Regions from separate parts of the Bacillus sp. BC05(2025) genome, predicted to be linked through region 1. Evidence: riboswitches for the same ligand, from Rfam matches in the RefSeq annotation. Region 1 holds a riboswitch; the other holds the start of a gene.
The links. A riboswitch is a leader RNA that binds a small molecule or an ion and turns the genes downstream of it on or off. The one in region 1 is predicted to bind FMN.
Positions count from the first base shown of each region.

Region 2: linked by a shared signal. The riboswitch ahead of ribD (bifunctional diaminohydroxyphosphoribosylaminopyrimidine deaminase/5-amino-6-(5-phosphoribosylamino)uracil reductase RibD) and the one ahead of ACZ76X_RS07055 (ECF transporter S component) in region 1 are both predicted to bind FMN.

Region 1 covers NZ_JBWYRA010000002.1:235,813-245,598, reverse strand. Annotated here, with positions in the region: gene resB (cytochrome c biogenesis protein ResB) at 1-1,041, shown strand, start outside; gene resC (cytochrome c biogenesis protein ResC) at 1,056-2,213, shown strand; gene resD (DNA-binding response regulator ResD) at 2,516-3,232, shown strand; gene resE (sensor histidine kinase ResE) at 3,232-5,007, shown strand; gene ACZ76X_RS07070 (cob(I)yrinic acid a,c-diamide adenosyltransferase) at 5,146-5,727, shown strand; gene ACZ76X_RS07065 (peptidoglycan DD-metalloendopeptidase family protein) at 5,812-6,426, shown strand; gene ACZ76X_RS07060 (hypothetical protein) at 6,457-7,143, opposite strand; FMN riboswitch at 7,388-7,527, shown strand; gene ACZ76X_RS07055 (ECF transporter S component) at 7,690-8,268, shown strand; gene ACZ76X_RS07050 (ferredoxin) at 8,393-8,641, opposite strand; gene ACZ76X_RS07045 (YpbB family protein) at 8,937-9,786, shown strand, end outside.
Region 2 covers NZ_JBWYRA010000003.1:280,453-287,732, reverse strand. Annotated here, with positions in the region: gene ACZ76X_RS12225 (alpha/beta fold hydrolase) at 1-68, shown strand, start outside; gene ACZ76X_RS12220 (Na+/H+ antiporter family protein) at 200-1,519, shown strand; gene ACZ76X_RS12215 (LacI family DNA-binding transcriptional regulator) at 1,544-2,407, opposite strand; gene ACZ76X_RS12210 (GNAT family N-acetyltransferase) at 2,510-2,989, opposite strand; gene ACZ76X_RS12205 (alpha/beta fold hydrolase) at 3,071-3,994, shown strand; gene ACZ76X_RS12200 (DUF2552 family protein) at 4,005-4,250, opposite strand; gene ACZ76X_RS12195 (CDGSH iron-sulfur domain-containing protein) at 4,390-4,596, shown strand; FMN riboswitch at 4,788-4,931, shown strand; gene ribD (bifunctional diaminohydroxyphosphoribosylaminopyrimidine deaminase/5-amino-6-(5-phosphoribosylamino)uracil reductase RibD) at 5,241-6,353, shown strand; gene ribE (riboflavin synthase) at 6,335-6,979, shown strand; gene ribBA (bifunctional 3,4-dihydroxy-2-butanone 4-phosphate synthase/GTP cyclohydrolase II) at 6,992-7,280, shown strand, end outside.

The DNA of each region.
Region 1 (9,786 bases):
GTGGAAGACGGAAACGTTTTAGCAGAAAAGGGACGTTTTTCACGCTGGGGTCCATATGTGAATCATATTGGTCTTATTATTTTTTTATTCGGTGCGATGCTTCGTTTTTTACCGAGTATGTACGTAGATGAAGCGCTTTGGTTACGTGATGGTGAAACGAAAGAAATACCAGGGACAGATGGTCAATACTATTTGAAAAATGAGAAGTTTATAAAGGAAGTTTATGATAAGGGTAAGGACAAGGAAGTTTTTGATGAAGCGATTGATCGTGTAGGTGATAAAATGATTGCGAAGAACTTCCAAACGAATGCTGTATTATATAAAGCAGTAGGCGGAAATATAGCAGGAGAAAAACCGAAATTAGAAAAAGTAAAAGAAGCAGAAATTCGAGTGAATGAGCCAATGAAATTCGATCAGTTCGCTGTTTATCAATTGGATTATAAAGAGAATGAATTTAAAAGTATGTCCTTTAACTTACAAAACAAAGAAAATAATCAAAAGTGGGGACCAATCAAAGTTGATTTAACGAATCCTACTGAAAAATATGATTTAGGAAATGGCTATTCTTTAGAACTATTAAGCTATTTCCCTGATTTTTATTTTGATGAGAGGGGAAGACCAAATACAAAAACAAAATTACCGAACAACCCTGCATTTGTGTTTAAAATGTTTACACCTGAAACACCGGATGGTGAAGTGAGTTTTGTTGGTATTCAGCAAAATATAGAACCAGATGGGAATAACAAATATAAAATGTCGTTTGCAGGTGTGGAAATGCAAAATGCAACGGCACTTACTGTAAGGAAAGATTTAACGCTTTGGATTCTCGGAATTGGAGGATTTATATTTATGGTTGGTGTCATTCAAGGAATGTATTGGAATCATCGCCGTATTTGGATACAACGCGTTAATGATGAATGGTGGATTGCAGGACATACGAATAAAAATTGGTTCGGTTTAAAGAAAGATATTGAAAGAGTACTAGAAGGTACAGCAATTCCGCAGCCAAGCGATAAAGTAGTCGATAAAAAAATTAGTTAAGGTGGGGAAACGATATGGTGCAAATAAGTAGTAACTTCCTCTTTACCGCATTTATTTTATATTTAATTGCCACTCTATTTTTCGGGGGAGCAATTAAAGAAAAAGGTCATAAATGGGCAAATATAGGAATAACGATTACAATTTTAGGATTTATTGCACAAACAGTATATTTTGTTACAAGATGGATTGCGTCAGGACATGCACCAGTTAGTAACTTTTTTGAGTTCGGTACGTTTTTCGGCATGATGCTTGTCGGAGCATTTATTGTCATGTATTTTATGTACCGCGTAAGTATAATCGGACTCTTTGCATTACCAGTTGCGCTTTTATTAATTGCCTATGCGAGTATGTTTCCGAGGGAAATATCTCCGCTTATTCCATCTTTAAAAAGTAATTGGTTACATATTCACGTGACGACTGCGGCTGCAGGACAAGCGATATTAGCAATTAGCTTTATTACGGGCGTTATGTACTTATTAAAAAATGTAGATCAATCAACGAGAAGCAAACGTACATTTTGGTTAGAGACTGTCGTGTTCACACTTGTTTGTACAGTTGGATTTATTGGAGTGACAACGGTATTTTCTAGTATGAAATATGAAGCGAAGTTTCAATGGATTGATAAAAATGAACAACAAGTAGAAATGAAGTACAATCTTCCGGCTTTAGTGGGGCCGCATGAAGGAAAGTTATTGACAGAAAATAAATTAGAACCAAAAGCTGAAGTCCCAGCGATTGTAAATGCGAAAAAATTAAATACTGTAATTTGGTCAGTGTTAGTTGGGACGTTACTTTATCTTGTATTAAGACTTGTTTTACGGAAACGAGTATCAGCGGCGCTGCAGCCGTTAGTAAAAAATACAAATAGTGATTTACTAGATGAAATTGGATATCGATCTATTGCAATTGGATTCCCTGTTTTCACATTAGGTGCATTAATTTTTGCGATGATTTGGGCTCAAATAGCGTGGACACGTTTTTGGGGCTGGGATCCAAAAGAAGTTTGGGCGCTTATTACTTGGCTCTTTTATGCGGCGGTATTACATTTACGCTTATCAAAAGGGTGGCACGGAGAGAAGTCAGCCTGGTTAGCGGTAATTGGTTTTGCAATCATTATGTTTAACTTTATTGTAGTAAACTTAATTATCGCGGGTTTACATTCATACGCATAGAGAAATAAAATAGGAGAGTGAATGTCACTTTCCTATTTTATTTTTGTCAACTTTTCTTCTTTTTTGAGAAAAACATGACAAAGTAGCGGTTGATTTTGTAAAATGATGTCGAGGACATTATATACCGTTCAAAAAAAATACATAGTTTTGGAAAAAAATTGAACAAACTTTATTATTCTTGTGAAGCATAATATAGAAAGTGAAACATTTAGAAGATTGCTTAAATAAACGAGAATAGCGCAACATAATAGTGTAGAAGGGTAGGTGTGAACCGTTGTGGTAAAATTACGCAACGGGTAAAAATGGAAAATGAATCAAGAATTTTAATTGTAGACGATGAGGATCGTATTCGTCGTTTATTGAAAATGTATTTAGAAAGAGAACAATACACAATTGAAGAAGCGGATAATGGTGATACAGCTTTAGAAATGGCGTTACAAAATGATTATGATTTAATCTTATTAGATCTTATGATGCCTGGTAAAGATGGTATTGAAGTATGTAAAGGGGTTCGTGAGAAGAAAGCGACGCCAATTATTATGTTGACAGCAAAGGGTGAAGAAGTAAACCGCGTACAAGGGTTTGAGGTAGGAACGGATGATTATATCGTGAAACCATTTAGCCCACGTGAAGTAGTGCTTCGTGTGAAAGCGGTCTTACGCCGTTCTGTACCAACAACATTCTTTACACAAGATACAACGACAAAAGATGTTACGGTGTTCCCGCATTTAACAATTGATAATGATGCACACCGTGTTACAGCAGATGGTAATGAGGTGAACTTAACACCGAAAGAGTACGAATTACTATTATTCTTAGCGAAAGCGCCTGATAAAGTATTTGATCGTGAGCAATTATTAAAAGAAGTATGGCAATATGAATTCTTCGGAGATTTACGTACAGTTGATACGCATGTAAAGCGTTTACGTGAGAAGTTAAGCAAAAAATCACCAGATGCTGCGAAGATGATTGTTACCGTTTGGGGCGTAGGTTACAAATTTGAGGTTGTGAACGACTGATGCTTTGGAGAAGTGTAGTAGGGAAGTTATGGATGACCATATTACTTCTTGTTTCGTTTGTGCTCGGATTTGTTGCGATTTTACTTTCACAGTTTTTTAGAACATATTATGTTGATATGAGTGAAGCTAGGCTTCAAAAGGTTGCAACAAGTGTTTCGGAGTTAATTGAAGAAGGTGCCGATGTAAAAACGATTGAGAATATCGCGTACAAATTCTCTGATCCACTTTCAAGGATCATTATTGTGGAAGATGGTAAAGAAATATCTTCTTCGCCGAAACAAGAAGGGTTAGTCACTCTTACAATAGATAATTTGAAAGAAGATAAAGAATTAGCGGCTGTTTTTACAGACAAAAAAGAAATTAAAAATAACATTAGAAAAGCCTCTAATAGTAGGAAGAATAAAAACACTGAAAATGATATTATGATTGTCGGAAAACCAGTACAGTCAAAAAATCAAAGCGCGGTGTTCGTATACGAATCTTTACAAGTACCGATACAAGGTATGGAGAGAACGACTGATTTTATATTCTTATCAGCAGGGATTGCAATTATATTAACAACTTTCTTTGCATTCTTCTTATCTACTCGAATTACAGCACCACTCCGTAAAATGCGTGAGGTTGCTTTTGAGGTGGCGCGTGGGAAGTTTGATGCGAAAGCTCCTATGGTATCTCAGGACGAGATTGGTGAGCTTGCAACGGCTTTAAATCAAATGGGAAAACAGTTGAAGTTTAATATGAATGCCTTGCAGCAAGAGAAAGAACAGTTAGCTAGTATTTTAAGTAGTATGGCAGATGGGGTTATTACGTTAAATCAGGAAGGTGAAGTTGTTGTAATCAATCCGCCAGCTGAACATTTTCTGCAAGTTTGGCAAGAAGAAAAAGAAATAGAGCTCAGTAAAAAACTACCTTCTGAACTTGTTGAACTATTCCATCTCGTTGTAGAAAGCGAACAACAACAGGTGGTTGAAATTAATTTACAAAAAGGCAACTATGTAGTACTTATGACGCCGCTTTACAACCAAACGAAAATTCGTGGGGCGGTAGCTGTATTGCGTGATATGACGGAAGAACGCCGTCTAGAGAAGATGCGTCAGGACTTTATTGCGAACGTATCACATGAACTTCGTACACCGATGGTAATGCTTCAAGGGTATAGTGAAGCAATATTAGATGATATTGTACAAACGAAAGAAGAAATTAATGAATTTGTTCAAATCATTTATGATGAATCCGTGCGTTTAGGTAAACTTGTAAATGAATTATTAGATTTAGCACGTATGGAAAGTGGTAATGTAGAGTTACATATCGGTGAAGTAGATATTCATCCTTTCGTTGAAAAAATAGGTCGTAAATTCCAAGGGATTGCAAAGGATAAGGGAGTCGAATTAACGGTTGATTTCCAAAATCCAATTGAGCAATACTCGTTTGATGCAGATCGTATGGAACAAGTATTGACGAATTTAATTGATAACGCAATTCGTCATACGAATGCAGGCGGACATGTAACGCTTGTAATTGATACGAAAAATAATGGACTTATTTTTGAAGTACAAGATTCGGGTGCTGGTATTCCAGAAGAAGATATTCCATTTTTATTTGATCGTTTCTATAAAGCTGATAAAGCAAGAACACGTGGAAAAAAAGGTGGGACAGGACTCGGACTTGCGATTGCAAAAAATATTGTGCAAGGTCATGAGGGGAAAATTGCTGTTTCAAGTGTTGTTGGAGAAGGAACTACATTCTCTGTATATTTACCGAATCGTATAATTTAGATATACGTTTTTAAAGTTGATAATGAATAAAGTTCTACTGTTTTTTATTTTTTTGTAAAATCAATTAAATAAATAATAGTAGAACTTTTTTTCTATACTTAGTCGAATGAAGAATAATAAGAGGAGTGTCGTAAAGCGATGAAATTATATACGAAAACAGGAGATAAAGGGGAAACAAGTGTAATAGGTGGCAGAGTGGCTAAAGATGATATTCGAGTTGAAGCATATGGCACGATAGATGAGGCGAATTCTCATATTGGATATGCAATGACGAAGCTACAAGGCGGGTCTTTCGGAGATATTTACAATGAACTTGAAAATATTCAACATGAACTATTTGATTGCGGAGGAGACTTGGCGATAGTAGCAGGAAAAATTCCTTATAAAGTAACGATTGAAATGGTCGAAAGCCTAGAAAAAAGGATTGATTTGTATATAGAAGAAGCACCGCCTTTAGAGCGCTTTATTTTACCAGGTGGAAGCGAGCCGGCAGCTGCTATTCATATTGCACGTACGGTTGTAAGGCGGGCGGAGCGATGTATAGTGTCTTTACAAAAAGAAGGGAAAATAAATGAAGTTGTTTTAAAGTATGTAAATAGATTATCTGATTATTTGTTTGCGGTAGCTAGAGTAATAAACGCTCGATTACAAGTAAAAGATGTGGAGTATAACCGCAGTGCAATCGTTTTTCGTGATAAAAATGAGAAGGAAGTGGAGTGATTCACTTTCTTTTTTTGTATACTTTTTTCTGTAATATACCAAAATAGAGAGGGTATAGTGGTAATTAGAAAACGGAGGATGTATATGAAAGTGTTAAAATGTGGCGTCATGTTATTGACAGTATTATTTTTATCTCAATTACATGTGTACGCAGAGGGAAATCGATGGACATGGCCTGTTGAAGGACAGATAAGTGATTATTTTGGGACAAGGCACGGAAAACACTACGGTATAGATATAGCGGCACCGATCGGCACGCCTGTGGCAGCTATTCAAGAAGGTAAGGTAACAAAGTCTTATTATTCAAGTAGTTACGGAAATGTTGTATTTATTAAACATGGAGAATATGAGGCTGTATATGCACATCTAAATAAGAGATATGTAGTCCAAGGGGATTATATTTCAAAAGGAGAAATAATTGGAGAAGTAGGAAATACAGGAGAATCTCGGGGTGCACACTTACATTTAGAAGTTCATCAAGGGAGATGGACGATGGCGAAAAAAAATGCGATGAATCCATTGCTTGTTTTACATGAACAAAGAAACGAAGTTGTTTCCTCATCGTTATATGTCGTTCAAAAAGGGGACACTTTAGTTAGCATTGCACGGAAATTTAGTATGTCAGTTAAAGAAATTAAAGAAAAAAATGGGCTGCAGCAAGAGCTCATTTATCCGAATCAACAATTATATGTAAAGTAAAAAAGAGCTAGTTCACAACTAGCTCTTTTTTTACCAAAAAATAAAGACACATATAAATCCAGAAATAGCTAAGTAGCTATATAAGTAAAATACTTTCGTTCTTGTTTTTTCGTTTGTTCGAAACAGTACAATGGTCGGTTCAATTAAACCGATTGTCAAACAAAGTAAACCAAGAAGCATACAACCAATTGAAATGGAGTACAAGGCGATTTGTGGTGCTTGAAATGGAATCATCCACTTTAATAAAAATGCAATAAGTGCAGTGTAGCAAATGCTGCCGATGTATTTATTCAATGGTGCATTAGAACGAAAACCTGGAAGTTTTTTTAAGAAAGAGCGAGAAACAACTTCAGTTTGTAAAGATGTATGCTCTTCGATTATTTTTTGAGCTTCTTTTCCTTTTTGGAAAAGGGATAATATCCAGTTTCGCTCCCCTTGGAAAATAAATTGAGAAGTTGTTAAATAATGATCTACCTTCACTTTATTCCAACTCTTCCACGGATGACGCTCACATAATTTTAATTTACTTTCTGTTTTTTTATCATACTGATAAATACTGATGCCATCTTCATCGAAAGCAGCATAGTATGTCTCGCTTGAGAATGTGCCTAAATCAATTGGACAATAGAAAAGTAATTCTTTTTTTAAGTAAAAGTATTCTTTTCTTAAGTTTTTTTTCATTGCTTCTCGAATAGAGTGTCTCTTTTCTTTCTTCATGACATTTCCTCCATAATCCAGAAAATGTTCTTATCTTAACAATTCAACATCTTATCACTTTTAATTATATATGACTAGGGGATTCATAGGAGAAATGCCCAATACTAAAAAATCTGGAGTGTATTGTAAAATATAATGAATAGATTGGTTATATAAAATCAATAACTTATTTTTAATAAGTTACGATTTTTTTGTTCACAATACGATCATGTTGTTGTATAATGAAATGGAAAATAGAATATCGGTCTATCTTCGGGGCAGGGTGAAAATCCCGACCGGCGGTGATGAACTATATGTGATTTTGTTCTAAGCCCGCGAGCCGTTAAGGCAGGATTTGGTGTGATTCCAAAGCCGACAGTATAGTCTGGATGGGAGAAGATGGAGGTTCAAGCGTTCAAAAAAGATATGGATTTGAACGTCTGTTTGATGTGCCTTAAATTCTCCCTTTGTGTAAAACACAAAGGGTTTTTTCGTTCTATGAAAAAGTAGGCATAGCAGAACCTTTCCACTTTCCATGAGATGATCGATGGAAAAGGAGAGAGAAAGATGAAACAAAAAAACAGTGTAGTGCAGATGGTGAGTGTAGCGATGCTAAGTAGTATTGCATATTTACTGATGATGTTGGATTTCCCATTCCCAGGGCTTCCGCTATTTTTAAAAATTGATTTTAGTGATGTACCAGCTCTAATTGCTGCGATTATTTTTGGGCCAGTTGCAGGGATAATTGTAGAGGCGATAAAGAACATTTTACATTACGGGATTCAAGGGAGTTTAACGGGAGTACCAGTTGGAGAAATTGCCAACTTTATTGCAGGATGTTTATTTATTGGACCAGCAGCTTTCTTATTTAGAAAGTATCGTACTGTTAAAAGTTTAACGACAGGATTAATGCTAGGGACAATTACAATGGCACTCATCATGAGTGTATTAAATTACATCATCATATTCCCAGCTTACACTTGGTTTTTAAATTCACCAGCTATGTCTAGCGAGGCTATAAGAACAACGGTTGTAACAGCGATTTTACCATTTAATTTGATTAAAGGAATTGTTGTGACAATTGTATTTGTAGCGTTATTCTCACGCCTGAAAGTATGGGTGTTTGCAAAAATGAAAAATGCATAAAATGTAAAATAAAACCATTAGTAGTATGGAACTACTAATGGTTTTTTTATTAAGGAGAATGAAAATAGAAAACAAAAAATACCCCTCATTCATTTGAGGGGTATTTTTTGAAGTTAATAAAAGACTATTCGAATTTTAAAGCATCGCCGTCGAATGATTCGTCAGCAACTTTGATTGAGTCAGTTGGACAACCTTCGAATGCGTCCATCATATCTTCAAGTAATACATCTGGAATTTCAACGATACCTTGGTTATCATCTAATGTTACGAATGCAATACCTTCATCATCATAGTCATAAATGTCTGGTGCCGCAGCGCCACAAGCACCACATGCGATACAAGTATCTTTATCAACGATTGTATATTTTGCCATCTTTTTTCCCTCCTGATAATATGTATGTGAAAAGCTCGCCATAAAAATTATAACCTTATTGTAAAACGGTTTTTAAAACTTTTCAACATAAAATTATAATGATAATGCTTATCAATTAGAGTGTCAACTAATTTTTGCATTATGTCATAAGAATTTCAAAATACGTAAATGTTATTTCGTTTGGTACAATAGAATATATACAAGTATATAGTACCAATATGATAAGTTTTATGAATAAGGGTAGATGGTATTGTATCAAAAAGCAATTAAGTTAGATTGAAGGGTGGAAGCGGTAATGCAACTACAATATACTTTATTGTATTGTTTAAAACAATTGAATGGTGAAAGGACCGTTTCTTCTATTTATTATTTATTAAAGGGAAAACGTTCTTCGCAAACGTTACAAGATGGAAATATGTTTCGAATTTCTTTTTTGTTTGGAATATATAAATCGTTAAATAGAGCTGAGTATGACCGTGAAGTTGCAAAGTTATTGCAAGCAGATTTGATTCAAGAGATACATGAAAATACATATTGGTTAACACCTAAAGGTAAAAGGCAGTTACATACATGGGAGGAAGTGTATGCTTTTCCAGTGCATTTACATGGTTTGCACTATGGTGAATTAGGTGAAACGTTTTGGAAAAGATTATCTTTAATTATTCAAACTATATCTAATTTACAACAGAATAATACGAAGTTTATTCCTATTCAACAAGATACAGAAATAATGGTGTGGGTGAAACGCTTTTTAACAGGTATGCCGTATAGGCGAAGCCAATTAGCGAAAAGATTATGGGAAGAAATACATAATCTTTTAGGGAAATGTGATGTGGTAGAAGCGACGATTGTAACATATAGATTAACAGGATATGAACGTATCGGTTGTACATTACAGCAGTTAGCGGAAATTACGAAACAAGATACATTCAGGGTGTACTTTTTATTTTGGGGTACAATTCATTTCCTTATACAAGAAGTTCGAGATAAAGAAAATGAATTTCCATTATTAGCTGAGATTATTTCTTATCCAAATGAGAGAGCTGAATTATTTAGTTTATCAACGAAAAAAACATATAATTTTTGGAGGCAAGGGCGCTCTTTAGAAGAAATAGCTACAATTAGAAATTTAAAGGTTGCAACGA
Region 2 (7,280 bases), on a different contig from region 1:
TAGAAGAACCAAAATTATTCGCTCAATCTTTACAATCCATTAAACAAGAGCTAGCTTTTCAGCATTAGTAATAAAAGGCTCTTTTACATTTCATAAAAAACAATTTATAATAATATGTCGCAACTATGTATAAATATAGCAAGGTGCTTTATATTTACTTGCCTTAACACAATAAAATTTTGGGGAGATTACATTTATTATGAATGCTGTACTCGTCGCAGTAGCAGTTATGCTATTGCTTAGTTTGTTACGTGTCCAGGTCATTGTCGCCATCATTGTTGGAGCTTTAACAGGCGGAATTATCGGCGGACTCGGTATTTCAGAAACGATTAACACTTTTACAACTGGTCTTGGAAACAGCGCTCCAATCGCTTTAAGTTATGCAATGCTCGGCGGTTTCGCTATTTCGCTTTCCAAAACAGGGCTTCCTGATGCCATGATTCAAACTGCATTAAAATGGATTGGCAATGAACAAGACACGAAAAAACAAGTTTATTCTAAAATACTTATTCTATTCATCATTTTAACGATGGCTTGTTTCTCACAAAATGTGATTCCTGTTCATATCGCTTTCATCCCTATCTTAATTCCAGCACTTTTAAAAGTATTAAATGAATTGAAAGTGGATCGCAGACTTGTTACATGTATTATTACATTCGGATTGATTACTCCTTATATGTGGATTCCAGCAGGGTTCGGAAAAATTTATCATGACGTATTGCAAACAAATGCTGCGCAAAGCGGTCTTACATTTGATGTCGCGCTTATTCCAAAAGCAATGACTATTCCAGCAATCGGTATGATTATCGGATTATGTGTAGCGGTTTTCATTACATACCGAAAGCCTCGTACGTATGAAACAGAACAAATTCATACTACCGAAAATGAAATCGTTCCCTATACAAAGCGTAGCATTACTTTCGGATTATTATCTATCATTGCCACATTAACTGTTCAATTAGCAACAGAATCCATGATTTTCGGTGCTTTAGCAGGGATTATCGTCTTATCAGTAAGTGGTAGTCTACCCCTTAAAGAAGCAGATGCAATATTAACAAGCGGAATGCGCATGATGTCCTTTATCGGTTTTGTTATGATTGCAGCCGCTGGATTTGGTGCTGTTCTTCGAAAAACAGGACATGTTGAATCTCTTGTACAAACAAGTGCACATATAATTGGAAATAATAAACCACTCGCAGCCTTTCTTATGCTTGTGATTGGACTTCTTGTTACGATGGGAATTGGTTCATCTTTTTCAACCATCCCTATTTTAACAACAATTTTTGTACCTCTTTGCATACAGCTTGGATTTAGTCCAATGGCCACCATTGCAATTATCGGTACAGCTGGAGCGCTAGGCGATGCAGGGTCTCCAGCATCAGATAGTACACTTGGACCAACATCCGGTTTAAATGCTGATGGTCAACACCATCATATATGGGATACATGTGTACCAACTTTTCTGCATTATAATATACCGTTACTTATATTCGGCTTTATTGCCGCCATTACATTATAAAAAGGTGCGTTTTATACGCACCTTTTACTTTTTTATTTTTCCTTTTAATTGTTGCATCGCTATTTTCCCATTTTCTTCGATACAACTTTCCATTTGTATAAATGACGGACCTGTCCATTCACTGTCTATACTCCCGTTCAGTCCAATCATTCTCAATTTATCCGGTATACGGATATTTAATTTTTTTGCTGCTCGAATTAACTCAAAAGTAATCTTATCACTTGAAGTTACAATTCCATCTATATACGGATAAGTTTGCAATAATGTAATAAACTGTTTATTCGTATACCCTTGTACACATACTTCTCGATAAGAGATTCCTTCCTCCCAAACAACGTCTAAAAATCCTGATATGTACTCTTCCATTTCTTCACTATCTTCGCCCTCACCGAAATAAGCAATAAAGTGACAACCTTTTTCTTTTAATAAAGACACCGCTCTTTGGCCACTTTCATAATAATTTGCATGGGATTTTTTTTCATTAATCACAACAAACGGAAGTGGTATTTCTCCTATACTTTTAAAAACAGATTTTGTCAAAATAACACCTGCAACGTTATTTTCCTTCAACATATGTATGTATCTATCTTTATTTTCTATATTACAAACAATGGTTTGATATCCTTCTTTATATGCTATTTCCTCCATACAATGTAGCAAAGTGATGTTTGATGGGTCATATAGATTATCTACAAGTAATGCAATTATCGTTGAATTCTCTTTAAATAATGGCTTTGCTGCACTATTTGGCCTATAACGTAATTCCTCAATTGCTTCCTTTACTTGTTTTACTGTGTCCTCATGAACGTATCCTTTTTCATTCATAACTCGTGAAACGGTTGCGACTGAAACACCTGCCAATTTTGCAACATCACGTATAGTTGCCACATCGTCACCCCTTAATATGGTAATAGATTACAATTTTACGGTAACTTAAATTACAATATTCGTCAAGGTTAATAACTTATATTTCTGAAAATTGTTACATCATTACACTAAACGATATTCTAATTGAATTTCATGTAAAATTGGGATATTATCATACCCATTAAGTGGAATCTCTTTCTTTATTTTTCGCGCCTCATCAACCGCATTCACATATAAATTCGTCATCAAAAAATTACGTTTTTGGTAAAAACGTAACGCATTCATATTATCATTTGTTGTAATGAGCCACACCCGACCGCACCGCTCTTCTTCTGCAATTTGTAATACACAATCTACAAGTTTCGTCCCTATTCCTTTTCTTTCTTCAAAGCTATCTAACGATACAATTTCGCACGTATTTCCAATCACTTCATATGTTATAATTCCGATTATTCTGTCATTAGAGAGCGCAACAAATCCTGGTAACTCTTCTAATTGATGCCCCTTCCCACGTGAAACCATTAATGAGCTCCCCCAGTTCTCACACATGAACATTCTGATTGTTTCTTTCATCTCTGGCGTAATTTTTTGTATATGCACCATTTCCTATTTCTCCCCTTTTCTATCATTGTGATACAATATAAGTGTATCACATGTAACGGTATTTGGAGGATGAGGTAAAGTATGAAACGTTTTTTTGCAGCATTGTTTACTGTACTAGGTGCGATAACTGCCCTTGGGATTTTCTTTACAAATAAAGTGATGTACTTAAAGAAAAAAACAGAGGAAGAAGTACTCGAAAGAGAAACGAAAAAACATTTTCGTATAGAAGATTTTGATGCTCTTCATAAAGAAGAAATTCATATCCCTTCGCAATTCGGATATGATCTTCACGGATATTACATTCCTGCTGGTCATTCCAACAAATTTATGATTTTCTGTCACGGCGTAACTGTAAATAAAATGAACTCTGTAAAATATGCAAACTTATTTTTAAACAGAGGATATAATGTCGTTATTTACGATCATCGTCGTCATGGTAAAACTGGTGGAAAAACAACAAGCTATGGATACTATGAGAAACATGATTTAAAATCTGTAGTTGACTGGCTAAAAAATCGTTTTGGAACAAATATAACACTCGGTATTCATGGTGAATCAATGGGAGCTGCAACACTTCTTCAGTATGCAGGACTTGTAGAAGATGGCGCTGATTTCTATATTGCAGATTGTCCTTTTTCTGATTTCTACGGACAATTACAGCACCGTTTAAAGGTTGAATTCCATTTACCTAAATGGCCTTTATTACCTTTAGCAAATGCTTTTTTAAAAGTGCGTGACGGTTATACGATTCGTGAAGTTTCACCAATCGATTGTATAAAAAACATTAACAATCCCGTCCTCTTTATTCATAGTAAAGATGATGATTATATTTTAGCTGATATGACGAAAGCACTATATGACGCGAAGGAAAACAATAAACAACTTTATATTGCAGAACACGGCGCACACGCTTGCTCTTATAATGAAAATAAAGAAGAGTATGAAGCAGCCGTTGATCAATTTTTAAACTCATTTGTAAAAGAAACAAAAAACAGGCTTGCATAAGCCTGTTTTTTTATTGCGCTAAAACGTCTGTAACTTGTTCCATATTTTCAGAAATCCATTGCATTGCATCATCTAACGTTGGAAATTCTGTCGTTTGAAATGTTACTTCATCTTGAAGTAGCCAAACATCCTTTGACTCTTGTCCTACACCAGCAATGGACCAGTGTAACAAACTATATGGATGATTATCATTCAAAAATGATGCCCACGTGCGCTCATTTGCAATATTTCGTAATGTACGTAATTGTTTATCCATCTTTCGTCACCTTACTCTAGTCAGTTATAAAAAACATTATAACACTCTCTTCTCTCCCAAAGAAAGTGCTCATTTGATATTGTCAAGTACTTCTCTTGATTATATGATGAAATTAAGCGTTTGGGAAGGAGGGATAGCGTTGGCTAAAGTACAAATTAAAGTAAATGATAATGGCTCTTTTCGCGTTACAGGGGACGTGGAATTAGTTGATTCACAAGGGAATGTATTCCCAGCAAAACCGGCATTTTCTTTATGCCGTTGTGGTTTATCAAAAAATATGCCTTATTGCGATGCTTCGCATAAAGGAAAATTCGAATCTGTTGTTAGAGCACCAGAGGCAGAATAATTTCACATGTGACATGCACATTTTTTTGTGCATGTTTTTTTCTTTTGATCAACTCCATTACATCCCTTCTCCTTACAACATTTCTAATACTTCTGTCTTCATGCCAGCATACATATATTTTCACACAATTCTTCACATTCGAATATTTTTTACTAGCCTTTTTTCTTTTTTGTGCTATAATTTGAGCAAACAACATCCTTCGGGGTCGGGTGAAATTCCCAACCGGCGGTGATGAAGTGCAAACTTCTAAGTCCGTGACCCGTTTTCAACTCGAAAACGGTGGATCTAGTGAAACTCTAGGGCCGACAGTATAGTCTGGATGGGAGAAGGATATGTTTTCTAGTAATTTTATATAGCGAATACACTTTTATTTCAGTATGCATATTTTTAAAGTTTCATTTTGAATCTTTATATATGTTTTATTTTGTATACTTATGTTTCTATACTGGAATAAAAAGATACGACTAGCGTTTGAAAAATTCGATATTTTGCTAGGTTTTTTCCTTATGCCAAAATATCAATCATCGTTAGGTTTCTTTCCTATACTTTCGTATTCGAACTATATTTCTAGAAATCACGTCTCCCAAACCCCAAGGATATAAAATCCTTGGGGTTTTTTGATTTTTTCAGGAGAGGTGAAGAGAATGACAGATCAAGAATATATGAGGATTGCCCTGCAGTTAGCAGAAGGAACATCCGGACAAACAAGTCCAAATCCTATGGTTGGTGCTGTTGTTGTAAAAGATGGAAACATCGTCGGTATGGGAGCTCATTTGCGTGCTGGTGAAGAACACGCAGAAGTTTATGCTCTTCATATGGCTGGTGAAAAAGCAAAAGGAGCTACTGTTTATGTAACACTTGAACCGTGTAGCCATTTTGGAAAAACACCCCCCTGCTGTGAATTGCTCATCAAAAAAGGAGTCAAACGGGTTGTAATTGCCACTCTTGATTGCAACCCGCTCGTTTCTGGTAATGGAAAAAGAAAATTAGAGGAAGCTGGCATCGAAGTAACTACCGGTGTTCTGGAAGCAGAAGCAGCTTTGTTAAATCGCTACTTTTTTCACTACATGAAAACGAAACGTCCATTTGTAACAATAAAAACAGCGATGAGCTTAGACGGAAAAACAGCAACTGTTACGGGTGAAAGTAAGTGGATTACAGGTGAAGAAGCACGAGCTGATGTTCACCAATACCGCCATACACATGATGCGATTCTCGTTGGAGTGAATACAGTTATAGCTGATAATCCGCATTTAACAACAAGAATTCCTAACGGAGGTAAACATCCTATACGCGTTATTTTAGATACTCATTTACGAACGCCACCATCTTCTCATGTCATAACAGATGGTTTAGCACCGACATGGATTTTTGTCGGTAAGGATGTAAATAAAGAGAAAATAGCTTCTTATGAATCTGAAAATATAGTGATATTCCAAATGAAAACGAAGCAAATTGAAATTCAAGATGTTTTAGACCTACTCGGCGAAAAACAAATTCTATCTCTTTTCGTTGAGGGTGGGCAAACCGTCCATGCGAGCTTCTTACAAACAAACAATTTCAATGAAATTGTAACTTATATAAGCCCAAAATTAATTGGTGGGAAAGATGCGCCTACTTTATTTGGCGGCAATGGTTTTTCAACATTACAAGATGCACTTTCCTTGAAAATTCAAGAGATGAAACAAATTGGCGACGATATAAAAATTGTTGCGCATGCCCGAAGTGAGGTGACGGAATGTTTACAGGAATTGTAGAAGAATTAGGAACGATTGCAAACATGCAACAAAGCGGAGAAGCGATGAAGTTAACGATCCATGCAAATAAAATTTTATCAGATGTTCACTTAGGTGATAGTATCGCGGTGAACGGTATTTGCTTAACTGTAACGAGTTTCACAACAACTTCATTCACAGTAGACGCAATGCCTGAAACGATGCAATCAACATCACTTCGCATGCTTAAACCGCAATGCAAAGTAAATTTAGAACGTGCAATGGCGGCAAACGGACGATTTGGTGGACACTTCGTTTCAGGGCATATCGATGGCATCGGGACGATTTCAAGCAAAAAACAACACTATAATGCCGTCTATTACAAAATAACTATTGCTGATGAATTGCTGCGCTATTGTTTGCATAAAGGTTCCGTTGCTATTGATGGAACGAGTTTAACAATATTTGATATAGACGAATCTTCCATTACCATTTCACTCATCCCGCACACAGTAAGCGAATCTGTTATTGGAGAAAAGAACGCCGGTGACATCGTAAACATTGAGTGCGACATGATTGGTAAATATATCGAACGCTTTATTTCTAAACCTGTAAAACGAACAAATTCAATGACCGAAAGCTTTTTACAAGAAAACGGATTTCTATAAGGGGGAAGCATGATGTTTCATCGTATTGAAGAAGCTCTAGAAGATTTAAAACAAGGAAAAGTCGTTATCGTATGTGATGATGAAAACCGCGAAAATGAAGGCGACTTTATCGCTTTAGCAGAGTATATTACCCCAGAAACAATTAACTTTATGATTACACATGGGCGCGGCCTCGTTTGTGTACCGATTACGGAAGGATACGCAGAACGTCTACAATTAGAACCAATGGTAGCTCATAATACAGATTCGCATCATACTGCATTTACAGTAAGCATTGATCATGTTTCTACAACAACTGGGA